3 regions of the Methylobacterium sp. FW102-HT35C08 genome follow, and region 1 is predicted to be linked to each of the others. Evidence: riboswitches for the same ligand, from Rfam matches in the RefSeq annotation. Region 1 holds a riboswitch; each other region holds the start of a gene.

Region 1 (4,040 bases):
TTGTAGACCCGCAGGGACAAGCGGGATTCCGCGGTGACCTGATGGTCGAGGACGAGGTTGACGAGGTTGTAGGCCGGCCGCCGCGCCGTGTTGCCGAAGTCGCTGTAGACTTGGCCCACATTCTGCAGCCCGATCCGGGCGGTCCAGTCGCGCGCAACGTCCCAGGTCAGCCAGAGGTTGGCCACGCGTTCGGGCACATCGATCGGCTGGTTGCCGGCATACGAGATTGTGGCACCGTTCACCGATTGATCGAACTTGTCATACTGCGCGTGCAGGAGCGCGAGGTTGCCGTCGAGCCGCCAGCCCGGGGCGAAATGCCAGCCCAGCGCCAGCTCGAACCCGTGCGACGATTGCTGGCCGACCTGCGTCGAGAGGGTCGGCTGCCCTGGCACGGCCGAGATCAAATTGTCCTTGACGATGCGGTAGCCGGCGACGGTCCATTCCAGCGCGCCGTCGAAGGCGAGCCCCTTGGCGCCGACCTCGACCTGCGTGCCGGTGGCGAGCTGGAACCCCGCGAGCGACTGCGACAGGGTGATCAGGCTGTTCACCGGGTCGGTGGCGAAGCTGTACTGGGCGTAGAGCGCGCTGTCCGGCGTCGGATTGTAGACGAGGCCGAACCGGTAGCCCAGCGCCCGGTAGGTCTTCTCGAACCGCGAGCCCGTCTGCAGATCCTCCCGGTGCAGCGTCGGCACGTCGAGGCGCACGCCCGTGAGGAACGACAGCTTCTCCGACAGGATTACCCGGTCCTCGGCGAAGACCGAGGCCTGGCTCGTCTGCGTGGCGTAGGCCGGACGCGCCCGGCCGTTCTGCGGGAAGAAGCCCGGATCGTAGCCGGTGAGCGGTACGCTGGTTGTCGGAGCGTCGAAATAGAAGTTGTTGGTGTGCCGGAAGTCGATGTGGTTCACGTCGGACCCGGCGACGAACTGGTTGGCGAAGCCGAAGAGGCTGCCCCGGAACGTCGCGTCGAGCCGGTCTCCGACCTGCTCCTGGCTGTGGTAGATCTCTAGATAGTCGCCCCGGTCCACCAGCCCAGTGCCGCGATTGTAGGAATACTGCTCGACGTCGAGCCAGTGGCGCCGGCTGGTGAGCCGGTAGGCGGTGTTGCGCACCGTGATGTCGGCCGAGGGCGACCACTCGGTCTTGAGCTGGGTCCAGTTGTCGGCCCAGGTGATCTTCGCGTCGCGGACGTTGTAGTTGTTGAACCGGATCAGGTCCGGGATCCGCCCCTCGACTAGCGGCGTGCCCCAATAGCGGGCTGGCTCCTGGTAGCCGAGGTCGTGGCTCAGCGTGAACGCCAGGTCCGGGCTCGGCTGGAACAGCAGGGCAGCCGAGACCGCGAGGTTGCGGAAATCGCCCTCGGGGCGGATCCAGCCGTCGGCGCGGTTGCCGCTGACGTTGAGGCGGTACGCGAAGGTGTCGCCGAACTCCGCTTGGCCAAGCGCGCCGCCGGAATCGAGGGCGAGGCGCGCGACGCCGTCGGTGCCCACCACCGCGCGCGCGGCGTTGATCGGCACGAAGACCGGCTTCTTGGGCACCACGTTGATGACGCCGCCGATGGCGCCGTCGCCGTAGAGCACCGAGGACGGCCCGCGCAGCACCTCGATCCGCTCGACGTTCCAGGTATCGAACGGGAAGGTTACGGTGTTGGCGCCCACGTAGAAGCGCGTGCCGTCGTAGAGCTGCTGGATCGAGTTCGGGCCGGCGAAGCCGCGGGACGTGAACGCGCCGTTGCCGTTGCCGGGGGCGGCGATCGTGGTGATGCCGGTGGCGTCCTGGGTCACGGCCTCGGCAATCGTGTCCTGGCCGCGCAGCCGCGCGGTCTCGCCCGACACGATGTCGAGGCTGGCCGGCGTCTCCAGGGGCGTCAGGCCGATCCGGCTCGCGGTCCGGTCACGGGTGCGCAGGTTGAGGCTGTTCGGGACGGCACGGTCCGAGCCGCCACCCTCCCCCTCAACCGAGAGCTGGTCGAGGGTGACGGTTTCCTGCGCGGCAGCGGTACTCGCGAAGAGCGCGAGGAGCACGCCGCAGAGCGGTGCGGGCCCGCCCGATCTCGTGCGATTGTTCGTAGGTGACATGGCAGAGGAGGTCCGTGCGCGGCGCGGGCCAGCCGGCTCGTCCTACAAGCAGTGTAATAACATTACAATTGCTCGGAATCATCGGAAGCTCGGTGGGCGCAGACGCGCAGGTGCGTGCGGCTACCCCAAAGGCGATCGATACGGTCAGGACGGGCATCGGGAGCGGTGTCGCGGGCGCGCTTGCTGTGGCACGTCACCGCGAACGAGGTCTCGCCGACCGCGCGGGTGCACGGGCGTCTCGACACCCGCCAGGACAACCCCGCCCAGCGCGTTTCGCGTGTGACCACGGCTGACGGCAGGTCTCCTGGCTCGCGGGTCGCCGCCCTCGCACCGTCTTCCCGGGTCAGTGACCCAGTGACGTGGTGGTGAAGGGCTCGCCGCTTACAGTTGCGGGGACAGCCGCGGCCTCGGGGCGAGCCCCTCACCGCGTTCCCTTTTGATCCCCGAAGGGAACCGTCGCCGATAAGCTTGGCCTTACGGTTCATCCGCGTCAAGCCGAACGCGGTGGCGGCGTGGGCCGAGGACCCTGTCGGTTCTCATGGGGGCAGATCAGACGGCGATGGCGGGCTTCGTGCCCACAGCGCGCGAGGGTGAAGAGGCGCATACTGATAGTAACTTTCTGTTTATAATGATATAGACTCTCAATAATAAGCAATACATCGAGTATTTTTTATATTAAACCAGAAATGAAGACGTTCGATCCCGTAGTATGCTCTTGGAACTTTTTACGTGCTGCTGCGTACTGAACGCGTGTCGTGCCGATGGAAGGATCGGGATTATCCGAACACAGGTCTTGGATTAGAGCGGGTCGGTAGCGCTTTCGAACGGGGACCAGTAAAGGAGGGCCGATAGAGATGAGCTATAGATTGGAAAATCCCGGCCACCCGGGTGGATATGTGCGGCGGAATATCGTCGAGCCGCGCAACTTGACCGTCATGGACGCAGCCGGATTGCTCGATGTGCCGCGTCAAACGCTGTTCGATTTCCTCAATGAGGAGGCCGCGCTGTCTCCGGAACTGGCTCTACGGATCGAGACGGTGTTCGGGGTCGAAATGGAGACCTTGATGGAGATGCAGGCCCAGTTCGACATCGCCGACGTGCGCAAGCGCTGTCAGAACCTCCGGAGCGAACTCGCCGCCAAGGCAAGATCCCACTTGGCTGCATCGGAGGCTCAGGAAACGAGCGCTCCGCCCCCGACGATCATCCGACGTGGGCACGTGTTCGGCTGAGGTTCGTCCGAACCCACGGCGCATAGACGCCGCAAGAAGCGGCGCGTTTTCGGCGCGGACGGACGAGACCGGTTTATTCACGCCGCTCCCGTCCCTCTCTCCGCCTTTGCCGCTGCGCCGGGGCGGTGCTACAGCCGGGCAACCCCATCGGTCCCGACGTCCGCGACGCCGCGGCCTATGCGCCCGGACGTCCCGTCCGAGGCGGTGACGGGTGCCGGCGGAACCATGAACACACGACCTCCCAGAAGCGGCGGCCCGAAGGGGCGTAAGCCACAGGCCGGCAAGGTCCAATCGAACGGCCGTGCCCGCACCGGCCCGCGCACCAGCGCCCGCGACGCTGCCGAGCGCGCCGCCCGCAACCGCGGCGACGATGCCGGCGCGCGCGATCCCTGGGGCGGTGCGGCACCCGCCGCGCCTGCTCGGGCGCCAAAACCCCGTGCCGCCGCGGACGGTGCGCTGGCACGCCACACGGCGCCGGCCGGGCGCGGTGCACCGGGCGCCAAGCCCGGGCCGAGACCTGCGCCGAAGCGGCACGAAGGACCCGCTCCCGCCCCCGGCCCGACCCGGCGCGAGCAGCGCGCCGCCGCTTCCGCGACCCTCGCCTCCGGGGTGCAGACGCTGACGGTCGAGCCGGACGAAGCCGGCATGCGCATCGACCGGTTTCTCACCGCTCGCTTCCCGCTCCTCCCCTTCACTCGGGTTCAGAGCATCGTCCGCAAGGGCGAATTGCGGGTCG
Region 2 (4,040 bases), 650 kb from region 1:
ATCAGCCCGACGATGCTGGCGGGCATCGCGGTGATCGCCGTGGGCGTCACCATCCTGGCCGCCGGCCAGGGCCAGCACTGAAGCCGCGCGCCTCGTCAGAGCCCCTGCGACCGGGCTCGTCGCGGCCAGACAGGCCTCAGAAGCGGCCCGCGATGGTCAGGCGCACGGCCGTGGGCTCCACCGGGTGGAACACCCGGTCGATCAGCCCCTCGGCGGGCTCGCCGGGCAGCCGCGAGACATACGCGTAGGTGATCTGGTCGGACTTGCTGTTGGTCAGGTTCAGCACGTCCAGCGAGACGCTGACGCCGTTGTCGAAGGCGTAGCCGATCCGGCCGTTGAAGAGCGCGGTCGCTCGTGAGCGGATCGCATCGTCCTCGATCAGCGGCCGGCCCCCGAAATAGCGGAACCGCAACGATCCGAACCAGCCGAGCGGCTCGCCGAAGGTGACGCCGGCCGACGCGATGGTGGTGGGCGTCTCCGGAACCCGGTTGCCCACCGGGTCGTAGCTGGAGAACCGGGCATTGGTGATCGTCAGATCGCCCTCCAGCGAGAGCCAGGGCGTCACCGCGTAGCGGTTCGTCCACTCGACCCCGAAGCGCCGGGTCGGACGGCTCGGCTCGGTGGTGCCGGTATCGCCCTGGAAGATGTTCTCGGACGCGAAGTCGAGCCGGAACAGGGCGAGGCTCGTCTCAAGCCCAGGGAGCGAGCGGTTGCGCAGGCCCACCTCGTAGCCCGTGGAGGGCACCAGGAACGGCGAGCGGGTGATGTTGAACAGGGGGCTCGCGGGATCCACCGTGGCGGTGACGCCGCGCGCGTCGTTCGAGTGGAAGCCGCCGCCGTAATTCACGTAGAACTCGGTGTCGAGCCAGGGACCGAGCACGAGCCCGAGCTTCGGGTTGACGATCCCGTCGGTCGCCTTGCCCGAGTTGGCCAGCGTGTCCGAACGGACATCGGCGAAGTAGCCGTCGGCGCGCACGCCCACGCTCGTGCGCAGCCACTCGGTCCAGCGCACCCGCGTGTCCAGGTAGAGGGCACCGCTCGACTCCAGCACCCGGTCGTCGAGCACGGTCGCGCGGTACTGGCGGGAGGCGGTGTTGAACAGGCCGACCCGGATCGAGTCGGTGCGGGTCTGCGCGCCGATCTCGACCTCCAGCGGTCGGCCGAACAGGTCCCCCTGGAAGATGTGCAGCACCTCGCCGCCGCCGAGGATGCGCTGGTCGCGCTGGTGGAACTGGTCGCCGCTGACGGGATCGTTGAGGAAATAGGTGAAGTCGTTGAACAGGTTCATCTGATAGCGGATCACGTAGGCCGAGGCCCGCGTCACGCCGGTCTCGTCCGTCGCGCTGAACCGTCCCGAGAGCGAGAAGCGTCCGCTGTCGCCGCCATCCGTGGGATTGGGCGTGCCGTAGCGGCCGATCAGCCCTTCCCCCACGGCGCGCTCCGGGATCTGGTTGGTGGCGGTCCAGCGGGCCGCGTAGGCCATGCCGGTGATCGAGAACCCGTTCAGCGCCGTGCCCTGGCTGTAGCGGGCCACCCCGTTGATCTTGCGCAGCGCGTCCGGGACCACCCAAGGGCCATCGTAGACCTGAGCTTCGCCTGCTAGGAGGAGGTTGCCCTCCCCGAGCGGCACGGTCGTGATCGACAGGGCCCGCTTGTAGCCGAACGAGCCGATCGAGGTCAGGGCGAGGTTCTTGGCGGTCGTGTCGAGATAGTCGATCCGCACCGAGCCCGCCGAGGCGAAGTCGCCGTCACGCACGAAGTATGGCCCCTTTTGGAACGCGACTGCGCCGACAAGCTCCGGAATCAGGAAGTTGAGGTCGGCGTAGCCCTGCCCGTGGGCGTGGGTGCGCATGTTCACCGGCATGCCGTCGACGCTGATGGCGATATCGGTGCCGTGGTCGAGGTTGAAGCCGCGCAGGAAGTACTGGTTGGCCTTCCCCTCCCCGGAATGCTGGGTGACGATCAGACCCGGCACCGCCTCCAGCACCTCGCCGGGGCGCGTCACCGGCCGGCTGTTGAGCTGCGCGCCCGTGATCACGCCGGCGCTGGCCGAGTCCACGGTGAGCAGCGGGCCGCCGATCCCGGTCGTGCCGCCGACATACCCGGCGCTCGCCGACAAGCCGATCCGTGCGGGGACCGTCGGCTCGGCGGTCACCGAGATTTCTTCGAGCTGCGTCTCGGCGCCGGAGACGGGGCCGGACCGGTCCTGGGCGGAGGCGGCGGACGTCAGGGCTGCCAAGGCGGCAAGGGCTGGGAGCGCGGAGCGCACGGACGGACGGGACACGGGACCTCGGGCGGCGGCAGTGGCACGTCACCGCGAACGAGGCCGTGCCGGCCGCTCCCGCGACCGTCTCCGGCATCCCCCGGGACACCCCGCCCGGCGGACCTCGCGTGTGACCACGGCAGACGGCAGGTCTCCTGGCTCGCGGGTCGCCGCCCTCGCGTCGTCTTCCCGGGCGAGGCCGCCCAGTGACGTGGTGACGCGAAGGCTCACCGCTACAGTTGCGGGGGCAGCCGCGGCTTTGGGTCGAACCCGCACCGCATTCCCTTTTGATCCCCGAGGGGAACCGTCGCGGGCACCATGGGTCGTGCGCCCGGAGCAGGTCAACGGGCCGGCCCGGGTTCACGCGCGCTGTGGCCTGCGCACGACACCGCCGTGCCCGCGCCTCGGCTGCCCGACCAGGCCAGAGACCTGAGCCGTGCAGCTGGCCGTCGCCACATCATCGCCGTGAACGTGCAGTCAAGCTTGGCCGACGCCAGGTCGGTGAGAGGCGCCGGCCCGAACAGGGCGGCCGCCGCGTGGCGGAACGAGGCTGAAGGAGCACGGAGCGCAGATGCATGCAGGGTAGCGAGAGGACGAAGATTGCTCCTGTCCTGGGTGTCATCGCGATGACCTGCACCCTGGGCGCCTGCAATACTGGCGCGCCGGTGCTCACGACAGGGTCGATTCCGGGCCACAAGCCGCCGATGGTCGTCAGCGATGCCGAGCGCGATTGTCTCGGTCGGGCCATGTATTTCGAGTCGAACCGCAGCGACGGGGATGGGCTGATCGCCGTCGGCACCGTTGTCATGAATCGGCTGGAGAACGCGATCTTCCCGGGCGGCATCTGCGCCGTGGTGGGCCAGCCGGGACAGTTCGCTCCGGGCGTCCTGACCAAGCCGATGCAGGACAAGGACCTCCAGAAGGTCGCCGATGCGGCCGACGCCGTCCTGGCAGGCGAGCGGCACCCGAAGGTCGGGAAGGCGATGTACTTCCACACCGCGGGCCGGCACTTCCCCTACAACAACATGCATTACGTGGCTGTCGCCGGCGGCAACGCCTTCTATGAGAAGCGCGATTCACGATCGGCCCAGCGCGAGAAGGCGCAATTGCCGGCCTCTGTCTCGACCTATGCGGCCGCACCGGGAGCGCCCACGCCGTAAAGCCGAGCGCGCGGTAGCGAGACATCGTGCGCGCGGGTCGACAGCATCTCTCCGGTCCGGCGTCTCCGGGACGTCCGGCCCGGGCCCATCGAAGCCTGCGGCCGGACACGAGCGGCGTCCGCCGAGGAGATCCGGATCGACGCGCGAGGCCGAGCACTTTCCGAGGCCGCGATCGAACTCAAGCCTAGCCTTTAGGTTGTATGCTCGCATTCAACTGAGCGACCCCGCCGCCATGTCCAACGAGGATGGTTTCGACCGCATGGCGCGCGCGGCCATCCGAGCACATCGGCTGATGGCCCTGCACGGCACGCCGATGATGCAGCACCTGTCGCGCTTGCTGCTGCTAGAGATCGGCCGGGAGATTGCGGCGAAACGCGAGGCGGGCGCCGCCAATGACAATCCGGAAACGTCCGATGACGCGGCCGACGACTGACGGCTCGGAAGCGGTCCGGCCCCTGGGCCGTCTCACGATGACCGAGACGCCTGAATCGCGACGTCTTCCGCCGCGTAGAGGCATATCAGATCCATGACCTGCGGCCAGCCGCAGCACTGTAGGGCCGAATTCCGCTCCGGCGCCTCGTTCGATCGGAAATCACCGACGGGAAGAGATCGAATGT
Region 3 (4,040 bases), 3.7 Mb from region 1:
GATCGCGAGCCGGATGCGGGGAGCCAGCCGGTCGTGCTGACCCTGCGCGACATCAACCCCAACACCGCCTCGATCCGCTTCCTGGTCGAAGGTGCCGACCTGCCGCCGGATGCCGAAGCCTACGAGCGGATCTGCATCCTGTTCGACGGGACCGACCAGGATGCTCTGCTGCGCGCCCGCGAGCAGTGGAAGCAGGCCAAGGAGGCGGGCCACGCGGTCGCCTACTGGCAGCAGGACGATTCGGGCCGCTGGAACAAGAAGGCGTAACGTGCACCTCAGCCAATGCCTCGCGCGTGCCGCTCTCGTTGCCGTCCTGATCCTCGAGGCGCCGCTGGCGGGGGTCGCCCAGGATGCGCCGCACGATTTTCGGCCGTCGGAATCCAGGCAGGCGCCGAGAGGGCCGGAAGGCCGCCGTCTGCCGCCGGACTCGACCACGCGGCACAGCCTCACCCTGGCGAACGGCAAGAGCCTCGACTTCACCGCCACGGCCGGCAGCCTGCCCCTCGTCGACGAGGCCGGGAAGCTGCAGGCCGAGATCGCCTACGTGGCCTATACGGTCGCGCCGGAAGTCGGTCGCGAGCGCCCCGTCACCTTCGCGGTGAATGGCGGGCCCGGCGCGGCTTCCGCCTATCTCAACATCGGGGCGATCGGACCCTGGCGACTGCCCACGGGCGGCGACAGCATCAGCCCCTCGCAACCGGTCGCGCTCACGCCCAATGACGGGACGTGGCTCGGCTTCACCGATCTGGTCTTCATCGACCCGGTCGGGACCGGCTACAGCCGCGCTGCGGACGGCAACGGCAAGGCCTATTGGAACATCGATTCCGACGCCTCGACCCTAGCCGCGGTCATCGCGCGCTACCTGCGCGTCAACGACCGGATGGCCAGCCCGAAATTCTACGTCGGCGAGAGCTACGGCGGTTTCCGCGGGCCGCTCATCACCGAGAAGCTTCAAGACGATATCGGGGTCGGCCTGTCCGGGATGGTGCTGCTCTCGCCGGTTCTGGACTTTGCGTGGCTGGAAACGCCGCGTGCCAACCCCTGGGGCTACGTCCTGAAGCTGCCCTCCCTGGCGGCCGGCGCCCTGGAGCGGTCCGGCACAATCCCGACCCCGGCGCTCCTGAAGGACGCCGAATCGTACGCCTCGGGCGCCTATCTGGCGGACCTGCTCAAGGGGCCGAGCGACGCGACCGCCGTGGCACGCATGACCGAGCGGGTCGCACCCCTGGTCGGGCTCGATGCCGCCCTGGTGCGGGCGCAGGCCGCGCGCCTGTCGACCCGCAGCGTCCAGCGCGAGATCGACCGCGCCGAGGGTCGCGTGACCAGCGCTTACGATACCGGCATCACCGGCTGGGATCCCAATCCGGACGCGGCCCAATCGAGCTTCGACGACCCGCAGCTGACCGCGCTGCAGGCGCCGCTGACCAGCGCAATGCTCGACCTTTACGCGCGCACTCTGAAATGGCCCGTGCCCAATATGCGCTACGAACTCCTGAACAATGCGGTGAACCGCGGCTGGAGCTGGGGGTCGGGCCGGCAGGCGCCCGAGGTGCTGTCGAACCTCAAGAGCACCCTGGCGCTCGACGGCCGTCTGCGGGTGCTGGTGGCGCACGGCTTCACGGATCTCGTGACGCCCTACTACGCCTCGAAGCTCCTGCTCGCGCAGGTCCCGGCCTACGGTGCCGGCCGCGTCAGCCTCGCGGTCTATCCCGGCGGCCACATGTTCTACACGCGGCCGGATTCCCGCGCCGCGTTCAAGGCGGATGTGGAGCGGCTCTACGCGGATGCCATGAAGGCGCGCGACTCCGGACCGGCACCGGCGGGAGCGCCCGCGGAGCGCCTCAAGGATACGCCCTGAGCGACGAGAGGCGCGCGCTCTGGATAATCCGGATCTTACCGCTCGCCACTCCGTTGTGCGCAAGCCGCCATGCGTCTACAACGGCTCCGTGACGGTGCCCCGGCAACGGGGTGAAAAGGGAATGCGGTGAGGGGCGCGAGCCTCGACTCCGCGGCTGCCCCCGCAACTGTGAGCGGCGAGCGCCTGCCAGAGCGCCACCGGAGCGATCCGGGAAGGCGGCAGGCGCGCAGAGCTGCGAGCCAGGAGACCTGCCGTCACGCCAGGATCCCGGAATGCCGCCGGTGGGGCGGCTGGAGACATGTTGATGACCACCTCGACCCTCGCCCCCGTCGCCACCGGCACCCGCTCGTCCGAGCGTTCGGTCGCCGTCGCGCTCGCGGCCTTCCTGGGCCTTGGCCTCCTGTTCATGGCGGGCTTCTCGCCGGCGATCGCGCTCCACAACGCGGCGCACGACTTCCGGCACACCCAGAACTTCCCCTGCCACTGACGCCTGCGTCGCAGGGATGATCATCCGGCTTCTGTCGGCGGCGCTCGCCGCCGGCTTCCTCGCGGCTGCCGTCGTGACGGGGCTCGAGCTCACGCTGACCTCGCCGCTGATCGTGGCGGCCGAGCGCTACGAGCGCAAGGAACCGACGCATCAGGCGGCGATCGGCCTGCCGATCGTGCTGGCGCATGGCGGGCACGACCATGCCGCGCCCGACGCCGCGCCGGAATGGCAGCCCGGCGAAGGCCTCGCGCGCATGGCGTTCACCGCGCTCGCGACCCTGGTCGGCGGCGTGGGCTACGCCCTGCTGCTCGGCGCCGTGGTGCTCGCCTGCGGGCGCGATCCGACGCCGCAGGTCGGCCTCGCCTTCGCGGTAGCGGGTTTCGCCAGCGTCGCCCTCGCCCCGGGTCTCGGCCTGCCGCCGGAACTGCCCGGCAGCGAGGCCGCGCCGCTCGCCGCACGGCAGCTCTGGTGGGTGATGACCGCCGCCGCCACAGGAATGGGCCTGTACCTGATCGGGATCCGGCGCTCGCTGATCGCGATCCTGGGCGGCCTCGTCCTGATCGTCGCGCCACACGCCGTCGGCGCGCCGCCGGCACCGGAGGGCGCGTCCGAGCTGCCCGCCGCGCTGGCCGCACAGTTCGCGGCCCGCTCGCTGGCGATCAGCTTCGTGTTCTGGATGCTGATCGGACTCGGCCTCGGCTGGGCGTGGCAGGCCTTCTCGCGCGAGACGGCAGCGGGGACCGCCCGTGTCTGAGACCGTCCTGTACGTCTGCACCACCTGCCGCCGCGAGGGTGACGACGCGGCCGGTCCCCGGGCCGGCGCGCGCCTGCTCGAGGCCCTGCGGGACCGCGCCGGCGATGCCCCGGATCTGCGGGTCGAGCCGGTCGAGTGCCTGTCGGTGTGCAAGCGCCCCTGCACGGTGGCGGTCGCCTCGGCCGACCGCTGGACCTACGTGTACGGCGACATGGATCCGGCGGCCTCCGCCGAGACCATCCTCGCCGGGCTCGCGGCCTACGCGGCGACGCCGGACGGCATCGTGCCCTGGCGCGAGCGCCCGGCCGAGTTCCGCAAGGGCGTGATCGCCCGCATCCCCCCTTTTCCGGAACCCCGCCCGCGCACCGCCGGCACCCTGGAGGCCGCGGAATGACCCTCGTGAACAAAATCCCCTGCACCATCGTCACGGGCTTCCTCGGCGCCGGGAAGACCACGCTGGTCCGCCACGTGGTGGAGAACGCCAAGGGTCGTCGCCTCGCCATCCTGGTGAACGAGTTCGGCGATGTCGGCTTCGACAAGTCGTTCCTGGCCGCCTGCGGCGTCGAGGGCTGCACTGAGGACTCCATCGTTGAGCTGCCGAACGGCTGCATCTGCTGCACCGTCGCGGACGATTTCGTGCCGGCGCTGGAGACGCTGCTGTCCCGCGCCGAGCCGCCGGAGCACATCCTGATCGAGACCTCGGGCCTCGCCCTGCCGAAGCCCCTGGTCCAGGCCTTCCAATGGCCGGCGATCCGCTCGCGGGTCACGGTCGATGGGGTCGTCGCGGTGGTCGATGGGCCGGCGGTCGCGGCCGGCGCCTTCGCGGAGGATCCGGAAGCCCTGGCCGCCCAGCGCGCGGCGGACCAGTCTGTCGATCACGACAATCCGCTTGAGGAGGTGTTCGAGGATCAGCTCCTCTGCGCCGATCTCGTGGTGCTCAA

The links. Region 1 has a riboswitch for cobalamin ahead of AC3WSN_RS11875 (TonB-dependent receptor). Riboswitches for the same ligand answer to the same signal wherever they lie in the genome.
Region 2: linked by a shared signal. The riboswitch ahead of AC3WSN_RS08795 (TonB-dependent receptor) and the one ahead of AC3WSN_RS11875 (TonB-dependent receptor) in region 1 are both predicted to bind cobalamin.
Region 3: linked by a shared signal. The riboswitch ahead of AC3WSN_RS29785 (CbtB domain-containing protein) and the one ahead of AC3WSN_RS11875 (TonB-dependent receptor) in region 1 are both predicted to bind cobalamin.

Annotation. Positions count from the first base shown of each region.
Region 1 covers NZ_JBYTCL010000002.1:2,495,427-2,499,466, forward strand. The annotation lists gene AC3WSN_RS11875 (TonB-dependent receptor) at 1-2,075, opposite strand, end outside; cobalamin riboswitch at 2,353-2,548, opposite strand; gene AC3WSN_RS11880 (HigA family addiction module antitoxin) at 2,930-3,304, shown strand; gene AC3WSN_RS11885 (RluA family pseudouridine synthase) at 3,530-4,040, shown strand, end outside.
Region 2 covers NZ_JBYTCL010000002.1:1,846,554-1,850,593, forward strand. The annotation lists gene AC3WSN_RS08790 (DMT family transporter) at 1-81, shown strand, start outside; gene AC3WSN_RS08795 (TonB-dependent receptor) at 137-2,284, opposite strand; cobalamin riboswitch at 2,392-2,587, opposite strand; gene AC3WSN_RS08800 (cell wall hydrolase) at 2,839-3,423, shown strand; gene AC3WSN_RS08805 (hypothetical protein) at 3,656-3,856, shown strand.
Region 3 covers NZ_JBYTCL010000002.1:6,217,254-6,221,293, reverse strand. The annotation lists gene AC3WSN_RS29795 (DNA polymerase III subunit chi) at 1-267, shown strand, start outside; gene AC3WSN_RS29790 (S10 family peptidase) at 269-1,858, shown strand; cobalamin riboswitch at 1,934-2,128, shown strand; gene AC3WSN_RS29785 (CbtB domain-containing protein) at 2,163-2,345, shown strand; gene AC3WSN_RS29780 (CbtA family protein) at 2,362-3,099, shown strand; gene AC3WSN_RS29775 (DUF1636 family protein) at 3,092-3,493, shown strand; gene cobW (cobalamin biosynthesis protein CobW) at 3,490-4,040, shown strand, end outside.